One region of the Mesorhizobium sp. WSM4830 genome, then DNA from elsewhere that is predicted to be linked to it. Evidence: riboswitches for the same ligand, from Rfam matches in the RefSeq annotation. Region 1 holds a riboswitch; the other holds the start of a gene.

Region 1 (5,958 bases):
AACTCGAAGCGAGCGCGCGAAAGGGCATCATCCCTGACCTTCGCCGCCGGATGCCCCTTAGCCAGGTCGGCGGCATGAGCCGCGATCTTGTAGGTGATCACGCCGGTCTTGACGTCGTTTCGATCGGGAAGGCCGAGATGTTCCTTCGGCGTGACGTAGCAGAGCATGGCTGTGCCGAACCAGCCGATCATGGCAGCGCCGATACCTGAGGTGATGTGGTCATAGCCCGGCGCGATGTCGGTCGTCAGCGGTCCAAGCGTATAGAACGGCGCCTCGCCGCAGACGGCGAGCTGCTTGTCCATGTTCTGCTTGATCTTGTGCATAGGCACGTGGCCAGGGCCTTCGATCATCACCTGGCAATCTTTGGCCCAGGCGATCTTCGTCAGCTCACCGAGGGTCTCCAGCTCTGCGAATTGCGCCGCATCATTGGCATCGGCGATCGAGCCCGGACGAAGGCCGTCGCCGAGCGAGAAGGACACGTCATAGGCGCGGCAGATGTCGCAGATCTCCTCGAAATGCTCATAGAGGAAGCTTTCGCGGTGATGGTGCAGGCACCATTTGGCCATGATCGAGCCACCGCGCGAGACGATGCCCGTGACCCGGTCGACGGTCAGCGGGATGTAATGCAGCCGCACGCCGGCGTGGATGGTGAAATAGTCGACACCCTGTTCGGCTTGTTCGATCAACGTGTCGCGGTAGACCTCCCAGGTCAGGTCCTCGGCGATGCCACCAACCTTTTCCAGCGCCTGGTAAAGTGGCACCGTGCCGATCGGCACCGGCGCATTGCGAACGATCCAGTCGCGGATGTTGTGGATGTTGCGGCCGGTCGACAGGTCCATCACCGTATCGGCGCCCCAGCGGATCGCCCAGACCATTTTGTCGACCTCTTCGGCCATCGAGGAGGTGACCGCCGAGTTGCCGATATTGGCGTTGATCTTGACCAGGAAATTGCGGCCGATGATCATCGGCTCGCTCTCGGGATGATTGATGTTGGCGGGAATGATCGCCCGTCCGCGCGCCACTTCCTCGCGCACGAATTCCGGTGTGACGAAGTCGGGGATAGCGGCGCCAAATGCCTCGCCGTCGCGCTCAAGCTTGCCGCGCAGCATCTCACGACCAAGATTCTCGCGGATGGCGACGAACTCCATTTCAGGCGTCATGATGCCGGCGCGCGCATAGGCAAGCTGGGTCACCGCCTTGCCCTGCTTGGCCCTGAGTGGCCGGCTGCGAATGGGAAACTCCGGCGTCAGGCGCTCGCCCGCCGCAAATCCGTTGTCCTCCGGCCGGATGTGGCGGCCCTCATAAGCCTCGACATCACCGCGCGCTGAAATCCATTCGTGACGAAGCCGGGCAAGACCCTTTTCGATACTGATTTCGACGGTCGGGTCGGTGTAGGGGCCGGACGGATCGTAGACGGTGACGGCCGGCTCGTCGGCCGTCGGATGGACGGAGATTTCGCGCATCGGCACCCTGATCTGCGGGTGGATGGCACCGGGCTTGTGGATTTTCCGGGAGGCGGGCAACGGTCCCGTCGAGACGGCGGGAGTGAGGGCATTCATCTGAGGCTCCTTTGCTCAAGCATTGGAGATCCAGTTCTGTGCCGGAAGGATGAAAAGACGCTTCTGTTGACCTGCCGAAACAGGACCTCGGGCGTAAACTCCCGCAAAGCGCTTGCACCGTCCCTACGCCAGTATGAACTGGATCAGGTTCAACGGGTCACTGCGCCGCGAAAGCCAGCAGTATCTCAGCCCCTTGCCGGGACTCCCCTGGTGAATGCTTCAGGTTGAACGGGCCGGCGCCGATTTGTCAAGCGCATTCGGGCCGAGGCGATGATCGGTAGCCGGTCAGACCATATGTCGGCGACAAACCAGGCGTTGGAGACGAAGACAGGGATAAGGGGTCGCAAACGGTTGAACTAAAGATCGGTCCTTATGATGATTACGCCTTCAATCGGCACCGAAGGTTTGCGCGTAAATCGCCTTCGGGCGATCCGCTGGGGCGCCGACACCAGATGGAGTTGTTTAAAATGAGCTTTGGAATCGGAGTATGCCGCCGAGGCTGTTCTTTTTGCCGACGTGAGTCCAGTTCACGCGGGAATGGTCGACCGCGCCGGCGCCGAAGTTGCTGTAGTGGTCGTAGTCGACTTCGGCTGTGACTGTGAAACCTGGAACGACCAAGTAGGCGACGTTTGCAGCCACACCAGAGTTCCAGAACTGATCACCCGAGACCTGAAGGTTGAACGAAGTTTTCTCGTTGAGTGTGTAAGTGGAGCCGGCCCAGAAAGCCCAGTTGCCGCTCCAAGTTTTGTAGAAGCCGCGACCGTGAGCGGCGACTGCATTGGTTGGGTCATCATTGAGATTGCCAATGGAGCCATAGCCGAACATTCCGAATAGCGACAGGTCATCTGTGACATTGAAATCGACGCGGACCTTGCCGGCCAAAGCATCGTAGTTGCTGTCACGGGCGATTACGCCGGTGATCGCGCCCCAGCCCTGCGTCTGTTTTACGCCGAAGACGACGTGCGGAACATGGCTGTCGATAGTACCGACTACACCCGACCCTTGTTCAAGTGAAACCAGAGCCGAAAAGCCATTGCCGGCATCGAAGTAATACTGGGCCACGTTGGTATCGAAGTCGCCGTACGGAACGAGTACGTTATTGAGGACGTTCCCGGCGTAGCCTGTAAACGTGTCGAAGGCCGACTCGTCCTTACCAACTCGGAGGCCACCAAGCTGAATCCAGGCGGAAGCCAACTTGACGCCGCTGTTGAAGCCATAGTTCTGAGGGCTGTCCGGACCCGGATGAGCGTTGCGGTTGCCGAAGTTCACGCGGTTTTCAGTATAGGTCTTCAGTGCGCCGAGTTCGGTCTCCTGGCGCGTCCAAGTTTTGAACGTGAAACGCGTGTTGTTTCGCCAGGTGCCCCGAGCCTCGCCAGGGCTCCCATCGGTGGTTCTTGCCCCGTCATAGGATCGGACATCGCCGAGGCCGACGTCGTAACGGATGTAGCCGCCGATGCGCAGGCAGGTCTCGGTGTCGGGGATATGGAAGTAGCCCGAACCGTAGACGTCGCAGATCTTGACGTATTCGGTCGGGTCCGGCGCAGAGACTTGGTCCGCCGCGCGAGCGACGGAAACGGAGATCAGGGCCGCAACTGAGCCGAGAAGAAGGCTGCTTACGTTCATTCCGGATCTCCATTCAAAGGTTAAAAGATAATCATCAAGATGAGTTCTCGTGAATGCTAAAAGTGCGCAATTGAACGTTTGAAACTTTTGTTGCACAAAAACGAACTGCTCAAACGACTGGAGATTTACGGAAGAACAACTATGCTTGGTCATGCATTGCCCGAAAAAGGTTGGATTCGACCTGTGTCAGGCTCAAAGAAAGGCAGGACGCCTATTGCTTTGCCCCGCTGCGCTTCCACACTGCTGTTCAGCCACTCAGTTAGATTCAGCACTTCTGAACAAATCGCCATTATTCATCTCTGCTATTTGTGGGTTGGGCGTCGGCGTTCGATGCAGAGCAGCAAGCGACGTGCCATACTGAAGAGGTAGCTCGCGCTGACACTTAAATGCCCGGCGAAACTTCGTCGTGCTCTCTTCTTTTTTGCTTTTGGGGGTCACGCTGAGCACGAAAAACAGATGTTTCGGACATGGTTCGTATGTTCGATATGTGACACTTTCGTTCGATACCGTCAGCATTTGTTCGCTGTCAGCCGACGAAGCGACGCCTCTGGGCACGTTGCGCTATGACCAGCAGGGCGCGCCCGAGTGCGCTGCGTTTGAATACGATGCAGGCTGGCTGACAGCAGCGGAAGGCTTCTCGATCGAACCGGGTCTGCCATCGTCACAGGCCCTCAATTCCATCGGAAGACCGGCGACGGATCCCATAGCGCGATCGCCGACACGGAGCCGGACGGATGGGGCCGGCGTGTTATCCAGCGCGACCACGCCAAGCCTCGCCAAGAGGCGAGCCGGGGGAAATGGCGCCGAAACGCGACCTCTGAACGCGATGGATTACCTAGGCAGTGGATGACATGAGCCGCATTGGTGCGCTTCCGCTTGCAGGGCGAAGAGAGGGTTACGAAAGAACGATCGAGGAGGGTCGACGCACCACGCCGCCGCTCATTGAAATCAGCCGAACTCCTCGCTGCGACGCATGCCGTCGAGACGAACACCGAGACGGCAACGGATCTCGCCTATTTGCGTGGACGTAGCACGTCCCTTGGCGGCCTTCGTCCGAAATGTTCTGTTGACGACGACGCCTCGCTATCGGCAAATTTCCGAAGGTTGCCGATGATCGCTCTGTCACGAAGGGCGAAGTGCTCTCGTCAGGCTGCAATTCGAAATGCTTGATCATGTCCTCGAACGGGCCTGGTTCTGGCTGGCCCAGCGCCAGCTGATAGCGGGTCAGATCCTCCTGCAGGTCTCTGAGCCGCAAAGCGCTGGCTGAAGCGCACGTCGAAGGTGATGCTGATCGGCTTGTGCGCAGGCCGCGCACCAGCGTTCGAGACCCATGCCCTCCTTCTTGCCGTCGAGCGCCGCCTCGAAGATGGCCCAGAACCGACCGTTCCTGCCCCCGCCCTCAAGGGCCCGCGGCGGCATGGGTATTCGCAAGAGAGCGCCGGACGCATTGCCTCGCCTACTGGCGATGCGGTCTTCGCGCTGCTCGAAGTCGACCGGCGCGGCAGATCCCAATGCACGATGCGATCGCCTTCGTGATCACGTCACCTGGGAGGACGAGAAACGATTGTTGAGGCACGGGTACGAGCTGCCTCAGTGGTTCGTTCGATCGAAAGCACTGTTTGCGGAGGACGCTCTCCATCATGCAGTGCCAGGAGACGCTGGCCGACTTCCTTATCCGCTGCCGTGAGCCGATGATTCAGGCGAAGAAAGTCCATCCAGGTTGGCGTGCGGAATGTCTCTGTCCAAATCGAAGGCGTTTGAAGATTGCGCTGGAGTGTCCAGTTTCGCGCACCGGCACGGCTCTGAACATGGCGCCTTGTGCGCATGTAGCCCAGAAAGGTCTCGATATTCTCTTCGGATATAAGATACTCGACCTTGACCACTATGGGGCCACTCCTAGGCTTCAACTCGAGTGCCAGCTCCGGCGGGTGAAAATCCGAACTCTCCTGATCCGTTTCTTCCCATGGACGGACCGGCAACAATATTCCCGCAGCTGCAACGAGCAAAAGAGCGCCTGCGGCACCCTCCAAAGCCCAGCCTAGCGAGTAGTTCTGTGCGACAGTACCCCAGATCCAGCTGCCGGCCGCCATCCCGCCTGCGCTCAAGGCGTAGTAGATCGACAGTGTGCGGCCAACGACCCACCTTGGGCTGGCCAGCTGCACCGACACGTCAATGCCCGTCCAGGTGATAAGCCAACCCGCGCCACCAAGTGCCAGCGAAATGGCCGCCACAGCGACTGACGATGTGAGTGCAAGGGAAAGGCAACATGCTGCACAAGCAACGGAGGCAAACGACACCAGCCTGTCTTGAGACGTGATCCGCCTTAGAAAGCTATTGCTCATGCCGGCAATGAAAGCACCCATGCCGAAGCCGGCCAGCAAGATGCCGTAGATGATTGGCCCGCTCTTCAGCTGATCCCGGACGACTAGCGGGAGCAGCGCAAGGATGGAGATGCTAGCCAACCCGAAAAGGGTTGCACGGGCAATCGCTGCCCTGATTTCCAAGGACATGACGGTGAAGCGCAGTCCGTCATGAATTGCCATCGTCATTCGCTCACGAGGGAGAGGTGACGTGCGAACATTCCATCTAGTGCGCCATATTGCGGTTAGCGGTGCCAGATCGCTCAGCGCTGCCAACGCGAAAGCGGCCAGCGGTCCAAAAAATGCCAAGACCACGCCCCCCAAAGCCGGACCAACGCTGCGCACAATGTTGTATCCGACAGACATAAGCGTCACCGCAGCCGGGATGTCGCGCTTGTGAAGGATATCGCCAACAG
Region 2 (5,958 bases), on a different contig from region 1:
AAGCAAGCGCCGCTTCGCCTTCCGCCGGTTTGACCATAAATTATGTCCGCTTCCGGGCAACATCTCGTGATCCAGCCGCAAACGGACCCGAGCCGATATAGCGTCGGAATGCCTCCGGGCCAGCCCCGACGAAAAAATCGGCGGCGGTGCCCGTCGCGGCAACCGTGCCACCATCCAGGAAAACCATGTTTTGGCCGATGCGGCGCGCATCGTCCGGCTGGTGCGTGACGAACAGCACCGTCATGCGCTGCTCCGAATGGACGTCGGCCACCAGGTCGAGCATGTCGTCGCGCAGTGCCGGTCCGAGCGAAGCGAACGGCTCATCGAGCAACAGCACCGGCCGGTCGCGCACCAGGACCCGGGCGAGCGCGACGCGCTGCCGCTCGCCGCCGGAGAGTTCGCTCGGCAGCCGGCTTTCCTTGCCGGCAAGGCCGACGCGCTTCAGCGCTGCGGCGATTGCGGCGCGGTCAGCCTCGCTCAGCCTGAGCGAAGGCGAGCGGCCGAGCCCAACATTCTGCCCGACGGACAGATGGGCAAACAGGTTGTTTTCCTGGAACACCATCGATACCGGCCGCGCTGAAGGCGGCGCAGTGCTGACGTCGGCGCCGCCGATCAGCACGCGGCCCGACCGCGGCGTCTCGAAACCGGCCGCCAGATTGAGCAGCGTCGACTTTCCCGACCCGCTCGGCCCCATGATGGCGGTGATCTCCGACGCCGGGAAATCGACATCGAACATGAGCGGCGTTTCACCATAGCTGAACGAGACGTTGTCGAGCCGCACCGCCGCGCCTTTTTCCACCGAAATCGACCGTTCCGGGCTGATCGGCATCATGATTTCTCCCTCTTTCCCAGCCAGTCCGCGGTCAGCACCAGCGCCAGGCAGACAAGGCCGAGCAGCAGCGCCAGCCCGGCCGCATCCTCGGTGCGGTAACTGCCCATGCGCGCCAGCAGCAGATAGGGTAAGGTCTGCACGGAATCGCTGCCGAACAGCGCAATGACGCCGAGATCGCCGAGCGACAGCGCCATGGCGAAAGCGAATCCGGTGGCGAGCGGCCGCCGCAGCGACGGCCAGTCGACCAGCCGCAACCGGTTCCAGCCCGAGATACCAAGCTGTGCACAGAGCCGTTCGTGGCGTTCGCTCGCCGCGTCATAGGCAGGGCGGATGGCGCGGATGGCGAACGGCATCGCCATCACCGCATTGACCGCAACCACCATGACAGGGGCGATCGCAAAGACATCGCTGACGGCGCGCAAGAGCAGGAACCAGCCGGCGCCGATGACGATGGGCGGCACCACCAGGACGAACCCCGCACCGGTGTCGGCCAGATGTTCGAGCAGTGTCCGCCGGCCTGTCCGCCGGGTGAGCGCCAGCGCCCGGCGCGCCATGACCAGCGACAGCGACAATGCCACAGAGAGCAGCGCCGACAAGAGGGAGAGTCCAGCACTGGTCGCCGTCGCTTGCCGCACCGCGCTCTCGCCGGCCAGTCGACCGAGATCGGCGCCAAGCCCGGCTGCCAGCGTCGCCGCCATCGGCCCGGCGACAAACAGCAATGCCAGCCCGATCACCAGCGCGTTCAGCACGGTCTCGGCCGCACCGGCTGAAAAATACCGGCGCGGCGCCACCGGCAGATTGGCGTCGCCGGTCACATTGGCGCCGAGCCGTGTCAGTGCCAGCACGACCACGAAGGTCAGCGCAATTTGCAACAAGGTCAGCGTCACCGCCCGCGCCGGGTCGAAGTCGAAACGCAGCGCCTGGTAGATGGCAACCTCCAGCGTCGTCGCGCTGGGTCCGCCGCCGAGCGTAAGCACGATGGTGAAAGAGGTGATGCACAGCATGAAAACGAGCCCGGCGATGCCCGGCAGGGCCGCACGCAGCGGCGGCCATTCGATCAGCCGAAAGGCCGGCGCAGCGCCCATGCCAAGCTGGCTCGCCAGCCGCCATTGGTTGGCCGGCACGGTCTGCAATGCTTCCAGGAACAGCCGCGTTGCCAGCGGCAGGTTGAAGAAGACATGGGCAACGAGGATGCCCGACAGGCCGTAGATGCCGGGCCAGCTCTGGCCGCCTAGCGCGCCCAGCGTGCCGGCAAAATACCCGGCACGGCCGTAGAGCGCCAGGACACCGAGTGCGGCAACAATGGCCGGCAGCGCCAGCGGCAGGGCGAAAAGCTGCAGGATAAAGCCTCGCCCGAGAAACTGTGGATGCCGCGACAGGGCGCGCGCGACGAACAGCGCCGGTGCAACGGAGAGCAGGGTCGAAAGGACTGCCTGCCAGAGCGTGAAACGGGCGACGCGCAAGAGATAGGAATCGAAAGCGGCGCCGGCGCCGGACGGGTCGCGCATGGCTTGCAGGATGAGACCTGCGAACGCCCCGCCGATCAGCAGCGCGATGGCTGCGAGCGCGACGATGCCGGCAGTGACGCGGGAGTCCACTGATGACGCGCGTTGCACGCTACACCGCCCGATTCGAGATTCTTAGCGAGGACAGCGTTCCTTCGCGCCCCCCTCTGTCCTGCCGGACATCTCCCCCACGAGGGGGGAGATCGGCTGTCACTTCGGCCTTAGCCAATTTCCAACGTTGCAGGACTGAGCGAGACGCCGAAGCTGCCAATCTCCCCCCTCGTGGGGGAGATGTCCGGCAGGACAGAGGGGGGCGCCGTAGAGTGACCACCTTGATCAGCTCGCCACGACTACTTGCTCATCGCCGCAAGCCACTCATCGACCCAGGCCTTGCGGTTGGCCGCGACTTCCTCCGGGCTGAACAGCAAGGTCTTGGTCGGTTTGACAAGCTTGTCGAACGCCGGATTGAGCGGCTTGTCGGTCTTGCCGGCCGGGAACATCCAGTTGGTTTCGGGAATGACATCCTGGAATTTCGGTCCGGTCATGAAGGCAATGAACTTTTCCGCCAGCGGGTTCTTCGCGCCCTTGGTGGTGATCCCCGCAACCTCGATCTGCAGATATTCGCCCTCCTCGAAGGACGCTGCCTGGTAGCGCTCGGTGTTTTCGGCGACCATGTGGTAGGCCGGCGAGGTGGTGTAGGACAGCACCATCGGCACCTCGCCCTTGGTGAACAGGCCGTAGGCCTCGCTCCAGCCTGGCGTCACCGTCAGCACCTTCGCCTTGAGCTTGGCCCAGGCTTCGGGCGCCTTGTCGCCATAGACCGACTTGACCCACAACAGCAGGCCAAGGCCCGGCGTAGAGGTGCGCGGATCCTGGATGACGATCTTGTCGCCGGCATTGCCCTCGACCAATTCCCTGAGGCTTTTCGGCGGGCTCTTCAGTTTTTCGGTATCGTAGACGACGGCGAAATAGCCATAGTCGAACGGCACGAAAATATCGTCGCTCCAGGCTCCCGGGACGCTGACGCCCGACACGGCGCCGTGTGGCGAAAACAGGCCGGTTGCCTTGGCGTCGGCGGTCAAATTGGTATCGAGGCCAAGCACGATATCGGCCTTGGTCGCGGCGCCTTCCAGCTTCACACGATTGAGCAGCGCTACGCCGTCGGCGACCGAGACGAATTCAACGACGCAGCTGCATTCGGCCTCGAAGGCCTTCGTCACAGCGGGTCCCGGACCCCAATCGGCGGTGAAGCTTTCATAGGTATAGACGGTCAGCTTATCCTGTGCCGATGCCTGCCCTGGCAGGGCGAGCGCGGATGCCGCAAGCAGGATAATCGAGACAACAGAGTGAAAAAAACCGCGCATCGGCGCCTCCTTCGTTCGCGTTGAAAGGAATTGAGGCGTCGGGCTGTCCGAAACGTCTAATCCCTCCGCCGGTACAAACCGGATCAGGTTCAGCGGGTTGGCAGTCTTGCCTCTCAGCCGGTCCGCGAAAATCGCGTCCGGCACCCCGTTAGAGCGTTGCGACACATAGGCCCGGCCGAAGTGCTGCGCAAGCGGAAGTTTGCCGGACATCCAAAGCCCAGCCTTCTGCCGTTTCATCTTCCGTTTCCGGGGCAGGGCTGGTAAGGGCCACGAGATATGAGCAAATTCACCATCCTGCTTGGCGGCGATCTCATCCGCACGCCGCTGCTCGACCGCCAGGTCGAAGGCTCGCGCGTCATCGCCGCGGATGCCGGCATCGGCCATGCGCGCATGCTGGGCCTCAGGCCGGAACTCTGGATCGGCGATTTCGATTCGGTGCCTGCCGATTTGCCGGAGGATCTGGCCGCCGTGCCACGGCAGGTGTTTCCCGCCGAAAAAGACAAGACCGACGGTGAACTCGCTATCGCCGCCGCACTCGAATGCGGTGCGACCAGCCTTGTGCTCGCAGGCGCCTTCGGCGGCAAACGCACCGACCACATCTTCCTGCATCTGGCGCTGAGCGTCCGGCTGGCGGAAGGCGGGACGGAAGTGCTTTTGACCAGCGGCGCGCAGGAAGGCATTCCCTTGCTGCCGGGAAAGACTGACTTCGACTATGCCGACGGCACGCTGTTTTCGGTGCTCGGCTTCTCCGATCTCGCCGGCCTGAGCGTCACCGGTGCCAAATGGCCGCTCGACCATGTCGAGGTCGCGTTCGGCTCGTCGCTGACCATTTCCAACGAGGTCAGGGGCCGGCTGGAAATCGCGCTGGCCAGCGGCCGCGCGCTGCTGCTCGCGCATCCTTTTCCCCTACCCGAAAGCTGACATGGCGCCGCCACTTCTCAATCTCGACGGGATAAAGCTGACCTTCGGCGGCACGCCGCTGCTAGACGGTGCCGCCCTGACGGCCTCAGCTGGCGACAAGATCGCCCTGGTCGGCCGCAACGGCTCTGGCAAGTCGACGCTCCTCAAGATTGCCGCCGGGCTGATCGAACCGCAGGACGGCGAAGTCTTCCGCCAGCCTTCGGCGACCGTGCGCTACTTGCCGCAAATTCCCGACATGGACGGCTTTGCGACCGTCCGCGCCTATGTCGAGGCAGGGCTCGGACCCGCCGACGATCCCTACCGCGCCACCTATCTGATGGAGCATCTCGGCCTGACCGGCGAGGAGCGGCCGAACGACCTCTCCGGCGGCGAGGCGCGGCGCGCCGCCCTCGCCCGCGTCATGGCGCCGGAGCCCGACATTCTCCTCCTCGATGAGCCGACCAATCATCTTGACCTTTCGGTTATCGAATGGCTGGAGGAGGAGCTTGCCCGCACCTCCTCGGCACTGGTCGTCATCTCGCATGACCGTCGTTTTCTCGAGCGCGTGTCGCGCGCCACAATCTGGCTCGACCGCGGCCAGACCCGCCGTCTCGACAAGGGCTTTGCCTTTTTCGAGGAATGGCGCGACACGGTGCTGGAGGAGGAAGAGCGCGAGCAGCACAAGCTCGGTCGCCAGATCGTGCGCGAGGAGCACTGGCTGCGCTATGGCGTGACAGCACGGCGCAAGCGCAACATGCGCCGGCTCGGTGAGTTGCAGACCATGCGCCAGCGCTTTCGTGGTCATCGCGGCGCCGAGGGTGCGGCGACGATGACAGCCAGCGACGCCGCCGAATCCGGCAAGCTGGTGATCGAAGCCAAGAACATCGAGAAGAGCTTTGGCGATCTGACTGTGGTCAAGGGATTCTCGACCCGCATCCAGCGCGGCGATCGCGTCGGCCTGGTCGGGCCGAACGGCGCCGGCAAGACGACGCTGTTGAAGATGCTGACCGGCGAATTGAAGCCGGACGCAGGTACGGTGCGGCTCGGAACCAATCTGGAGATCGCCACGCTCGACCAGAAGCGCGAGGCCGTCGATCCGCAGGAGACACTGGCGCAGTATCTCACCGACGGTCGCGGCGAGAACCTCGTCATCAATGGCGAGCAGCGCCACGTCGTCTCTTACATGAAGGACTTCCTGTTCAAGCCGGAACAGGCGCGCACGCCGGTGCGCGAGCTTTCGGGCGGCGAGCGGGCCCGGCTGATTCTCGCCCGCGTTTTGGCACGGCCGGCAAACCTGCTTGTGCTCGACGAGCCGACCAACGACCTCGACATGGAGACGCTGGAACTGCTGCAGGAA

What was found. A riboswitch is a leader RNA that binds a small molecule or an ion and turns the genes downstream of it on or off. The one in region 1 is predicted to bind thiamine pyrophosphate.
Region 2: linked by a shared signal. The riboswitch ahead of thiB (thiamine ABC transporter substrate binding subunit) and the one ahead of thiC (phosphomethylpyrimidine synthase ThiC) in region 1 are both predicted to bind thiamine pyrophosphate.

Annotation. Positions count from the first base shown of each region.
Region 1 covers NZ_JBVVQI010000019.1:50,731-56,688, reverse strand. The annotation lists gene thiC (phosphomethylpyrimidine synthase ThiC) at 1-1,559, opposite strand, end outside; TPP riboswitch at 1,662-1,778, opposite strand; gene AC0L2Y_RS22620 (porin) at 2,022-3,182, opposite strand; gene AC0L2Y_RS22615 (MFS transporter) at 4,724-5,958, opposite strand, start outside.
Region 2 covers NZ_JBVVQI010000037.1:13,892-19,849, reverse strand. The annotation lists gene thiQ (thiamine ABC transporter ATP-binding protein) at 41-832, opposite strand; gene thiP (thiamine/thiamine pyrophosphate ABC transporter permease) at 829-2,430, opposite strand; gene thiB (thiamine ABC transporter substrate binding subunit) at 2,688-3,701, opposite strand; TPP riboswitch at 3,745-3,859, opposite strand; gene AC0L2Y_RS30095 (thiamine diphosphokinase) at 3,978-4,622, shown strand; gene AC0L2Y_RS30090 (ABC-F family ATP-binding cassette domain-containing protein) at 4,624-5,958, shown strand, end outside.